2 regions of the Bacillus sp. PK5-006 genome follow, and region 2 is predicted to be linked to the other one. Evidence: predicted binding sites of a transcription regulator. Region 2 holds the regulator's gene; the other holds the start of a gene.
What was found. The regulator LexA, encoded in region 2, represses DNA repair genes until DNA is damaged. The targets are predictions, from matches to a motif close to CGAACATATGTTCG.

Region 1: the regulator LexA is predicted to act here: its motif matches at 2,844-2,857, upstream of M1D84_RS08050 (DNA polymerase IV).

Annotation. Positions count from the first base shown of each region.
Region 1 is NZ_CP096414.1:1,549,831-1,555,852, forward strand. Features, by position in the region: gene M1D84_RS08040 (MDR family MFS transporter) at 1-1,037, opposite strand, end outside; gene M1D84_RS08045 (YolD-like family protein) at 1,237-1,581, opposite strand; gene M1D84_RS08050 (DNA polymerase IV) at 1,597-2,829, opposite strand; gene M1D84_RS08055 (YfmQ family protein) at 2,982-3,431, opposite strand; gene M1D84_RS08060 (GNAT family N-acetyltransferase) at 3,711-4,190, shown strand; gene M1D84_RS08065 (GNAT family N-acetyltransferase) at 4,187-5,161, shown strand; gene M1D84_RS08070 (iron-sulfur cluster biosynthesis family protein) at 5,241-5,567, shown strand; gene M1D84_RS08075 (YqkC family protein) at 5,580-5,819, shown strand; gene M1D84_RS08080 (hypothetical protein) at 5,847-5,993, shown strand.
Region 2 is NZ_CP096414.1:1,952,964-1,958,985, forward strand. Features, by position in the region: gene tkt (transketolase) at 1-450, opposite strand, end outside; gene M1D84_RS10160 (DUF896 domain-containing protein) at 638-868, opposite strand; gene M1D84_RS10165 (YneB family resolvase-like protein) at 938-1,585, opposite strand; gene yneA (cell division suppressor protein YneA) at 1,603-1,914, opposite strand; gene lexA (transcriptional repressor LexA) at 2,073-2,693, shown strand; gene M1D84_RS10180 (hypothetical protein) at 2,738-3,184, opposite strand; gene M1D84_RS10185 (IseA DL-endopeptidase inhibitor family protein) at 3,480-4,022, shown strand; gene M1D84_RS10190 (STAS domain-containing protein) at 4,055-4,903, opposite strand; gene M1D84_RS10195 (NucA/NucB deoxyribonuclease domain-containing protein) at 5,049-5,429, opposite strand; gene M1D84_RS10200 (trypsin-like serine peptidase) at 5,688-6,022, opposite strand, start outside.

The sequences.
Region 1 (6,022 bases), 400 kb from region 2:
AATCCCATCGCCCCAAAGTACGATCCCTTCACTTCAGGCTTTGCAATATTGTCTACAAAAAGATCCATCATCGCAAACAGCAGAACCTCCCCAATTGTAAACACGACAATGATGAAAGCAAGCATGCCGAGACTTTGTGAAAAAGCAATGGCAAACAAACTGCCGGCAAGAAGAATATTCCCGGTGGTCAGCGACAAAATGGTGGAGTAGCGCTTTGCAATCATGATGAGCGGGTATTGTATGACAATGACAACCACTGCATTTAAAGATAAAAGATATCCAAACAGTTTAGGACCATCCTCAATCATAGGTGACGCTGATAAGTATTGAGGCAGCGTTGAGCTTAAATGCGAATACCCGAACGAACATAAGGTAACGCCGATGAGGATGATGCTAAAGACTGTATCTTTTTGGATAATGGAAAGGGCTTTTTTGACGCTGATTTGTTTCGTGTTTTCTGGAGCAGCAACTGGATGCTTCTGAAATTGCCAAGCCAGCGTTAATCCGTATAACAAATAAATGAAGGCAGCGACAAGAAATGGAAATGTTGTTTTCGATGATCCAAGATATAAGCCAAGCAGCGGGCCGAAGATTACACCGATGTTAATGGCCGTATACCGTAAATTAAAAACAAACAACCGAATACTTGATGGGGTGACATCAGATAAGAGCGCCTTAGACGTTGGTTCAAACAGTGCCCGGCACAGTCCGTTTAAAGCGTTCATGAGAAAGAAGACCCAAATGGCATCTGCAAACGCAAAGCCAACAAAGACAAATGACCAGCCGAAGATGGATAGAAGCATGACTTTTTTTCTGCCGATTCGGTCAGAAACATAGCCGCCGTAAAAACTCGCCACGATCCCAATAAGGGAGCTGACGGCAATGATTAACCCAGCTGAAGAAGCTGAGGCCCCTTTGACTTGTGTCAAATAAACGGCTAAAAAAGGAATGCTCATAGACGTCGCCATTCGGCCGAATATGGTACCGATGATGATTGTCCAACTAAGTGGATGTAAAGTACGTAAGTTATTTTTCATGCTGTTTCTCCCCTGAGTGTTAAGATGTTCCAATCATACATGAAAAATTGTGCAAATTAAATACACAATTTGATGGAGGAGACATCCGTCATATGGCAGAGGAGCCTTTAATGGCCCCGCAAATTCGAAGTCTTGTTTTTTTCTCCCGGTGCTTCTATGTCTTTTAGTATGCTGATTCGTACGATCACTTAAAGACAATTTAATCAAGATCAATCGCGACAATTTGCTGCAAGGACAGGTGGAGAACATCTTCATCATTGACGATTTTTATGCGCTGCGTTTCATAATGAATGGTTTTCACCCAGCCCCAAAACTGCTGTTTCATACCTGCTGCAGCATATGTCACGCAAATCGCTTGGTCCTCTGTAATCGACTGTGTGATCAAAAAATTCATTTCCTCTAGCTGATCAGTACTCAGCGAAGGAGGTGTGTATTCTTTTTTTTTCCGTTTTTGAGCAAGCAGCTGTTCACGGTGCTCTGGGAGCATCATTCGGCTTGATTCCCACATGATGTTGTATCCAGGTGTTAATTTATTGGGATTCATGGCTGTTCGCCTCCGTTATTTGTAATGTCCACCAATTTTTTCGGCGCGGTGATACGCCTGCCCTGCGCTTGTTAGTGACGAAGCGTGCAAGAGTGCAGCAGGTCCATACTTCATATGGATCGCATCAAATACTTTGCTGAGTCTGTCTTTTTTGAAATGGTGATCAAATAAACTCAGCTGATATTGGCTGTCAGGCTGCAGCTGCGAGAGAGTAATACCTACACTGCGAATGGGCTGGCCGTCCCAGTGCTGCTGACATAGCTGAATAGCTGCTTCTGCAATATCTGTTCCGTATTGTGTGGGTGAATGGAGCTTGATTTGTCTATGAAATCCAGTCGGATGAGAAAAATCAGCGCCTCTTACGCCAACAGACACCGTTTGCCCAACATAATGCTTAAAGCGCGCACGTCTTGCCACTTCTTCACTCAATTCAAGAAGGGCGACTTTGATGTCCTCAAAGGACGCATAATCATGGGGAAGGGTCATATGATGCCCAACCGCTTTTTGCTGATCATGTGTGTGAAGAGTGACCGGGGAAGGGTCGTGTCCTAAAGCAGTTCGCTGCAGAAGCTCCCCGTTGATTCCCCAGCGTTTTTTTAGCCGGTCTAACGGATAAGCAGCAAGCGTCCCGATGGTACTGATGCCCATTCGTTTTAAATGGTGCTCCATCCGTTTGCCGACGCCAAATAATTTTCCAATCGGAAGCGGCCATAAATCAGCCGCAACCCGGTCTGCACGAAGTTCATAGATGCCAGATTTGTTTTTTTTAGCAAAATGGTCACAGGCCATTTTAGCGAGCACTTTATTAGGGCCAATGCCAACACGTGCGTAAATGCCTGTCTGGTTCATAATGGTCGTTTGTATATTTTGAGCGATCTCGCGCGGCGAACCGAGTAGTGTCACACTTCCCGTAATATCGAGAAACTGTTCATCAATTGAATAGGGTTCGACAAGATCTGTGTATTGTTCAAGCAGTTCTGTCATCATGACAGAGACATCAAGGTAGCGCTGCATACGTGGACGTACGACGACGGCTTCAGGGCATTTCTCCTTTGCTTCCCATAATCTTGATGCATTTTGTACGCCCCGTTTTTTAGCGAGCGGGCAGGCCGCAAGTACGACCCCGCTCCGCCGCTCGGGATCTCCTGAGACGATGAGCGGCACATCCTTCAAATGGGGAGCCTCCACTTTTTCGACTGACGCATAAAACGACTGCATATCCACAAGCAGAATGGCTCGTTCATTCATGATTTTCACCTCTTAGAACGTATGTTCTGTATACATTTTAACCGCCAGAAGGTGAAATTGATACTGGTAAATCATTCAAAGAGAAGAGTGTAAATCCATACAAAAAAGACGAAGTGTCTCCACTTCGTCTCATCTGGGTAAAATGAGTCATTTTAAGCATGTGCTAAGTTATTTGATGTTTGGAGCGGCTCAGAACGCAAACGATAGGCCGTTAGTTTTTTCTTAGGCTTATGGGTAAACTGCCGCACCACATCCACATGGTCATCGTAATGATACAGATAAAGGGTTACATCATGCTTGCCAAGCTTTGTTTGCATGGTAAGCGGCGCCGGCCCTTCCTGCGGATGAAGAAAACGCTCTTCGTCACCAGGATAAATATAATAGCGTTCAATAAAGATCGCATCATTAAAATGTTGAATAATTTCGGATGTTTGCTGATCATCGAGTGGACGTCCTTGAAACGTCATCGTTGTTTGATCACTTGTTACTTTTGCATGCACCGCATAACGACTAAAAAGGCGTTCAACAACACCCGAAGGCAGCGAAGTGACAAGCAGCTTTAAAAGACTAAACACAACAAGTGAAGTAACAATCCAAACCAATATCATCATCTCCAATAAACGTTTGTTCCATTTCCTATATGAACCATCTTAACATAACAAAAGAATGGATCTTTCGCATAAAAAGTGAACTTTTTGAAATAAGTGTGAAGATTTAAAAGGAGATGATAGCAAAAGAACGAAGAACCAACAAAGCTGAAAGGAAAAAAGGCTGATACATCACCTTTACAAACAATTGATCAGACAGGTAGACTATTGAAACAGTTGATTTTTTGTGAAAAAAGAGCGGTACAGCTAAAAATGAAAAGGGGCGAGGCCATCATGATACGTCAAGTGAAGCCGTCAGATTTTTATGCGGTCACATCCGTCATTCAAAGCTGGTGGGGAGGCAGAGATTTACGAGCGAAATTGCCAAAGCTATTTTTCGAACATTTTCAGCAAACAAGTTTTGTCGTTGTTGAAAAAGGTGAACTGATCGGCTTTCTAGTCGGTTTTTTATCGCAATCGCATTCAGATGAAGCGTATATTCACTTTGTTGGGGTACATCCAGACCACCGGAAATTGAAGATTGGCAAAATTCTCTATCAAGCGTTTTATGAAGCGGCTGAAAAGGAAGGAAGAACAACGATTAAGGCTATTACAGCTCCTGTCAATAAAGTCTCGATTGCTTACCATACAAAGCTCGGTTTTCAGATAGAAAAGGGAGATAAAACAGTGGATGGTATTTCAGTTTTTTCAGATTACGACGGCATTCATGAAGACCGGGTGCTATTTGTGAAAAAGCTGGAGGCGAAAGCATGATCATCAGACTGGATCAAAAAAATGAAGAACAAGCGAAAGAGCTGTTACATATCCAATTGGCTGCATATCAGCGGGAGGCAGAACAAATTGGCTATCAAGATTTACCGCCCTTAAAAGAAACGGTTCAAGACATAATAGAAACAGATGAGATTTTCATAGGCTTTGAAAAAGAGGGGCATTTGTTAGGAATCGCTTCATATGAACTGCATGATGATCGGATCATCCTCAGCCGGTTAGCTGTGCACCCACATCATGTCAATCAAGGAATCGGGACAGCGCTCCTGCAATCCATTATCCAGTATCAAAAAACAATCGAGCTCACAACAGCAGAGGCAAATACACCAGCAATTAAGCTTTATGAAAAACTAGGGTTTAAACAAAAGGCCCGTTTGCAGGTGGAAAACAAGCTGATGTTAACAAAGATGGAACGTTTGATGCTTCGAAAGGTGGAAGTGATTGAATACCAATCGAGCTGGCCAAAACAATTTCAAGATGAGCATGACAAGCTGAAAAAGATAGTTGGCGACAACTGGGTATATGGCCACCATATTGGCAGTACGTCAGTCATAGGAATGGCGGCTAAGCCAATTATTGATATCTTGCTAGAGGTGAAGCATATCAGCACGTTAGATGAGTGTAACCCCCTGTTTCGCCAGCTTGGATATGAACCGCTCGGAGAAAATGGACTCAAGGGAAGACGTTTTTTTAGAAAAGGCGGCTTGAACCGAACACATCACGTTCACGCCTATGAAGCCGGCCATGATGATGTAAAAAGGCATTTGGTGTTCCGAGATTATTTAAAAGCTGCACCTGATCGTGCCAAAGCCTATGCAGATAAAAAGCGTCAATTGGCAAAAGCCTATCCTGAAGATATGGCAAGTTATATCAAAGGAAAAGATGAGCTCATTAAAGAAATTGAACAAGAAGCGTACAATTGGTCAGACCAGTTAAAGACAAATGATCAGACATAAGAGCTAACAGGGCGTGAACATGTTTAATTGATGACTGATATGTTACAATGTAACAATCAACGAAAAAAGGATGTTCGGCATGTATATTCATATAACAGAACCAGCAGCAGCGTTCCTTACAAAACAACAAGCAGGGCATGAAACAAAAGAACTGCTCCTTCGATATGATTCAGATGGGTGCGGCTGTGCGGTAAGCGGTGTCCCAATGATTTGGCTTACAGGTGAAAGAACAGGCGAATGGGAAGAACTCAAGCATAATCAGCTCTTTAAGCTGTACATACACACAGCACAAAAGGTCTTTTTTGACGAGGAAATGACGATTGATTTTAACGAAAAAGCCAACACACTCATGTTGAAAAGTCCTCAACAAATACTCAGCCCGAGAATGGGTATACTTGTAAAGTAAGGTGGAAATGTAGTGGATCAAAAGCTAAAAGTGATACAAAATACGGCACAAAATAAAACATGGGTGTCGTTTTTAAATAACAATCATCCCTATAGCCTTTTGCACTGGTCAATAGGTGGAATGGATTCGGTGAAAAAGGACGTTTGGCTTCTTCAGGATGAAGTCACATTTGAAACAGAAGAATTTCCAACGCTCGAATTAGCTGTCAATTGGATCAAAGAGAATATGGACCAAGTAACAGATGTATTATAAAAGCCCTTTTTCGGAAGGGTTTTTTTCGTGCGTTCATCATCTCATCAAACCGCATGGCTGTCTAATCCGGAAAATGATCTTTTGGGAACGGAAAAAGCCGTTTTTCAACAAACAATTCGACAAAATGAGCAAGCTGGAAATAAAAAAATAATGGCTGTAAATGCCGAAAAATAGGCATTTGTAGCGTTAATTGCGGGATACCG
Region 2 (6,022 bases):
TGTATAGTGGTCTACAACATGAAAGTTGTCTTTGTTATACGTTTCCGCAAGATGTCTTTCTGCAAGTGCCATTCCTACTGCCATAGCAATTCCCTGGCCTAGTGGACCCGTTGTCGCGTCTACGCCTTCTGTGTGTCCAAATTCAGGATGTCCAGGTGTTTTGCTTCCCCATTGGCGGAATTGTTTTAAATCGTCTATGCTCAGATTGTATCCGCTTAAATGAAGCATGCTGTATAGAAGCATAGAACCATGGCCCGCAGATAAAACAAAGCGGTCTCTGTTAAACCAATTTGGATTTTGCGGACTTACGTTTAAGTGATTCGTCCATAAAGCGTACGCCATTGGTGCAGCACCCATCGGCATTCCTGGGTGACCGGAATTCGCTTTTTCAATTGCGTCTATGGAGAGAGTACGTATTGTTGCAATAGATTTCAATTCAATCGTTTCCATATAAATCCCCTTCCGTATCTTGTGTACACCATTATCATAAATCTACTGTCCTTTTTTCACAACTATTTCACGCTGAAAAAGAAGGATTTTGTCACATTTAGTTTATCGATCACCTAAAAAGTTATGCAAATATGAAAAAAGACGAGAATATTCTTCCCATCTTTTCAAAATTCAAGAAATCACAGCCTTAATGAAGGTTCTGATCTTTTTCTCTTTTTAATTTTTCTGGTGTAACATCGTTTCCTTCAGGGTCAACGATTTTAACAGTTTTAAGTGTATTTTTCATAGAAGAACGAAAAGCTTTCAAATACTCTTCTCTCAACTGCTTTTGTTCTGTTTTTTCAGCGTCTGATAAACCGGTCTCTTTCGATTTTTTTGAAAGCTCATTTATTCTTGCAAGCTGTTCTTTAGAAATCATGACAAACTCCTTTAAAGCATTTTCTCTACATACTACTAAATATCAATCATTTTGACAACAAATCACGCTTTAGGTGGTAAAGCCTTTTTCATATTCTTGATACCTTCTATGCACCGTTGCTTTTGAAATGTCAAAACCTAATGCCTGAAGAGTTGCGGCAATTTCGGCGAACGTCATGTTATTTTTTCTTAATCGAACAATTTCTGATATCGGCACTTCAATACGCTCACGGCCAGGTGCATGGTTCTGCTGCCTTAAATTCAGTTCAGGCTGATATCCGCGCTCAACAGCCCTTTTCATCCCCCGCTTGATTTTCAGGTTATGAATTTTCCGTTGGTACTCTTCGACGACTCCTACAATCTCGATGACCATTTCATCTGCTTCTGAAAGCTCAAGCTCTCCTCTATGAAACATGCTGTATACCTTTACGTTCTCTTTAAATAGACAATGAAGAAGCGCAATTTTTGCTTGTCCTCTTCCAAGACGTGTTTCATCTTGGATAAGAACGGCATCGATCGACTCTTCCTTCAGTGCAGCAAGCATTTCAAACACGCCATCACGATCTAGCTCATATCCACTTGCTTTTTCTTTGATGACTTTGACCACATTCATCTTGTGCATGGCAGCTAAAGCCAGCAGTTCTTCTTCTTGTCTTTTCAGCGAGGTTTCCTGCTCTTCTTTCACAGTGCTTACTCTCGCATAAATGATTGCGTTCATGTCTTCAATCGACCTTTCTACTGTACTGTTGCAAGCTGATATACGACTGGATGCTCTTTTTTCACGGGTATGACAAGAATGTCTCCAGGCTGGATTTCTGTTGAAGCAAGATCATTGTGTTCTGTTACCCAGTCAATAAATGCATTTTTGTCGATTGATTTGCTGTCATTTACTTGATCAGCTAACCCCCACAGAGTATCTCCTGATTGAACCTCTATTTTAACATATTGATTTGAATCATTATGGCTTGTGACTGCAATAAGTGAGAGAAAAATGCCAACGATGAATGAGAATACCCCAATAAAAATAATAGATTCTTTTAACCTCATAATGTCATCTCTCCTAATAGAATATGTGTTCGCTCTTTCTGTCTCTCATTATAAATACGAACAAACGTTTCTGTCAAACGTTTTTTCGAACCTATGTTTGTACTGTTAGGAAAAACATGCTATAATTTCTTTAAAATTGACGTTTTGAGGTGCAAAAGATGACGAAGCTATCAAAAAGACAACTCGATATCCTGAAATTCATCAAAGATGAAGTAAAAAGCAAGGGTTATCCCCCATCCGTCCGTGAAATTGGAGAAGCTGTCGGTCTAGCATCCAGTTCAACGGTCCATGGACATTTAGCTAGACTAGAAACAAAGGGTTTAATTAGAAGAGACCCGACAAAACCTAGAGCGATCGAAGTACTAGATGAAGAGGAAATGAATATTCCAAAGAGTGCTGTAATGAACGTTCCAGTCATCGGAAAAGTAACGGCAGGCCTTCCTATCACAGCTGTTGAGAATGTAGAAGAATACTTCCCTCTTCCAGAGACATTTGCTGCACCAGACGAACAAGTGTTTATGCTTGAAATTATGGGAGAAAGTATGATTGATGCAGGTATTTTGGACAAGGACTATGTCATTGTGCGTCAGCAAAGCACTGCTAACAATGGTGATATTGTGGTCGCCATGACAGAGGAAGATGAAGCGACAGTGAAACGTTTTTATAAAGAAGATACACACTTTAGATTACAGCCAGAAAATCCATCAATGGAACCGATTATTTTACAGAATGTGAGTATACTAGGTAAAGTGATTGGCGTTTTTCGAAATATTCATTAAAAAAAGCCGGTATTCATCAGCTGCTGATGAGAACCGGCTTTTTCTTATGCACAAGAATAGGCAAGAATACTTGAGCTTGGGAAGGAACCAAATGTAAAGTTCGGCCATATAAAGCCAGTTGTTCGGCCAAAAGGCTGTGAGGAAAGAACGAACATTAAAAATACTTGGCCGTTTCTCAAAAGCACAATCGTCCATCTTCTATTACATCCCGCTGCAAATTGTACAGCTTGATGGCCTCCCCCTGCACCATGCCCAAATAGAAATGACTGCATACTTTGAGGCTGAGAGAGTGCTTGCTGATACTGCGAAATCATATGCTGCGGCGGTGCTGGCGGTGCCGATTGTCCGCCTGACCCTTGACCTGGCCAAGTACCTCCTCCAATCGGAAACCCAGGAAAACCTCCAATTTGAGGAATAGAAATCGATGGCAATCCCTGCATCTGCCTATCATATGAGTAACCATTCCCCATACCTTCATACGGATGATACATATTAAACACCACTTTCTTTAGACATTCATCACGACAGTATATGCCTTAAATAAAAAAGAGTGTTGAACGTCTAAATAGAAATTTTTCCAAAAGACGTTTCGTTCTTCTTTAGAACGGTTAAATAATGATTAAGAAGAAAAATAAAAAAAATGAAAACTTTTTGTCTCCCTCAAACGTTATATAATTAGAAACAAAAGAAATAAAAAACATTTAGATTTAATACTTGTAATATCTCTGTAATTATTGTAACATTTGTAACATAAGAAGTTTTCATTGAGAAAAGGAGGCAATCGCCTTGAAAAAATTATTTGTTTTATTAACTGCTATTATGCTTATGATCTCATTACAAACAACAACATTGGCCGCTTCCAAGAAATCAGCCGCTTTGACAAATAAAGAAGCGTTACATATTGCCCTTGATGCAAGAGAACATTTTTGGAGTGCAATGTCAGGCTACAAAATTAAAGACCATTCTAATGTCAAATTAAAATCATTTACCTATAAAGATATGACGTACAACTATCTTTCTAAAACATTTGATACAAAGAAAAAATTAAACAGCTACCTATCTCAAGTTTTCACTCCAGATGCCATCAAACATGGTTTAAAAGATTATCAGTTCATTGTTCATAAAGGCAAAATGGCTGTTCCAGTCGGTGATGGAGACAACATGCTCAATTGGGAAAAAGCCACACCTAAACTTGTTTCTAAAAAACAAACGGTCCGCACATATGAATTTACTGTCCCAACTCTTGATGGACGCAAAGTAAAACGAACTGTTACGTACGAAAAAGTACAAAAAAATTGGAAAGTCACACAAATTGACGCTGTCATCTAAATAAAAAACCAGGCCTTTCATCGGCCTGGTTTTTATATTGAAGAAAATTCAGTCATTCGGTCCAGCGCGTGAGCAAGTGATGATGCCGTGCGAAATTCATTAAAAGGAAGCCCAAGCTGCACTGCTGTTTGGGCAATTTCTGGTCTAATCCCTGAAATGGTCGTCTCTACTCCAATTAACCGAAGTGACGTGACAAGATCAAAGATTTGATGAGCCACCATTGTATCAATTATGACCACACCCGATAGATCAATACATAAATGCTGAACACCTTTTTGCGAGCACTGATTTAGCGTATTTTCTAAAATAATCTTTGCTCTCGCTGTGTCAATGTCACCTACTAAAGGCAATAACGCAATCTGGCTTTTTAGGACAATTACCGGCGAGCTCAATTCGTAAATCATATCTCTTTGAGCCACGAGTTTTTCGGTTGTATTTTTCACATATTGCTGGATAAACACATGGATTGAAATATTAAACGCTTCGGAAATTAAATCATACCAATAAAAGATGCGGTCAATATCAATTTCATCTTGACGCTGTTTGATAAATTCTTTTAAGTAATGCAGAACCACTCTTTGATTGGACATGTATTCTCTCACGACATAATCTAATGGTGTATTTAAATGCTTTGGGTCACTGGCTAAATCCTCAGACCATTTTTTAAATTCAGTATGTAAATACGTCTTATCTTCAATAATAGCTCGTATAAAATGCTGGTAATAATCTTGATTCTGCCGTTTTAGCTCTGCTATGATGCTGGAATCTGTTGAACGATATATGGATTCTGGATCATCGTCCTCAATTGATTCATACCATGTTTCAGTCAGCTTCTCTGCATGCTGCATAAAAAAATCGTATAATGCACTGTTCTTATCCATAAGCAAATGTCCCTTCACATTTTCTTCTTGTCAGTCTTTGTACCTTATAGATTGATTGTACCACTGAATCTTTTGACCCTGCTAGCTCGAATAGGCTCTGATGATAAACAAAAGAGCCCCCCACTCAAGGGAGACTCTTTCCGATTTATTTCACAATGAATAATATTCTTTTCCCATCAGGAAACCCGCTGATTTGATGCCCGACCCATGAGCCTGCCCCCCTATTATCAGATGGACTGACATATTGAACGCTTGCGCCTTTTCCTCCCTCAAGACAAACCGCCATTGGCCATTCATCCCGGTCAAAGCCAGGTTTTGTCGGAATTCCTTTTAATGATTCTTGCCTGCGGGCATCTGCTCCATTTCGGTCAATGGTACACACATCTGAATGCCCTTTTCGAATGGCTTCTTGAATATGACTGCCTGTTTCAGGGTACCTTTCCTTTGGAAATTGAACGACATGATCATATCGATCAGCCCCTTTTGCTGCCTGCTTCTCTCCAAATCCGCCAAACAACGTGCCCATCCATATCACAAAACATAAGGCGACAGCAGCGATCCAGCCTCTTTTCATCTTCAAAAGCGTGTGACCTCCTCATCCATCTTAAGCATCATCTTGACTTAAAGGAAATGTGTCATTTTAATGTATGAGTGGTGCGCAGATGACATGAGAAAAAAATGATGAGGCTCTCAATCTCAAATCTCTCAGGTTAGAAATATGAATCCTATCAAATCGATTCATACAAAAAAGCTTGTCCCCTATGAAGGAAACAAGCTCTATTTTTTATTGCGCTTTCGCATAGTTTATAAACTCAACAAAGGCAGCTGTCGCTTTCGGCCCGCCATTTATCGTTCCGTTTGAATACCCAGCGTTATGAACTCCAACGATTTGCTGGTTCTGATCCAGCATGGCAGAACCTGAATTTCCGCTGAATGTATCAATCGTATAGTACGCTAGATTCGTATCTTCTCTCGTCACAGGACCCGACATCTCCCACTGTGACACCTTGCCAGTCGATCTCATTTTATCACCAGGATATCCTGAGATTTTAATGGTTGTCCCAGTCAAGTTTGTCACCTGGCGGATAGATCGGTAGCCGACCGTATTGCCAATGTTCG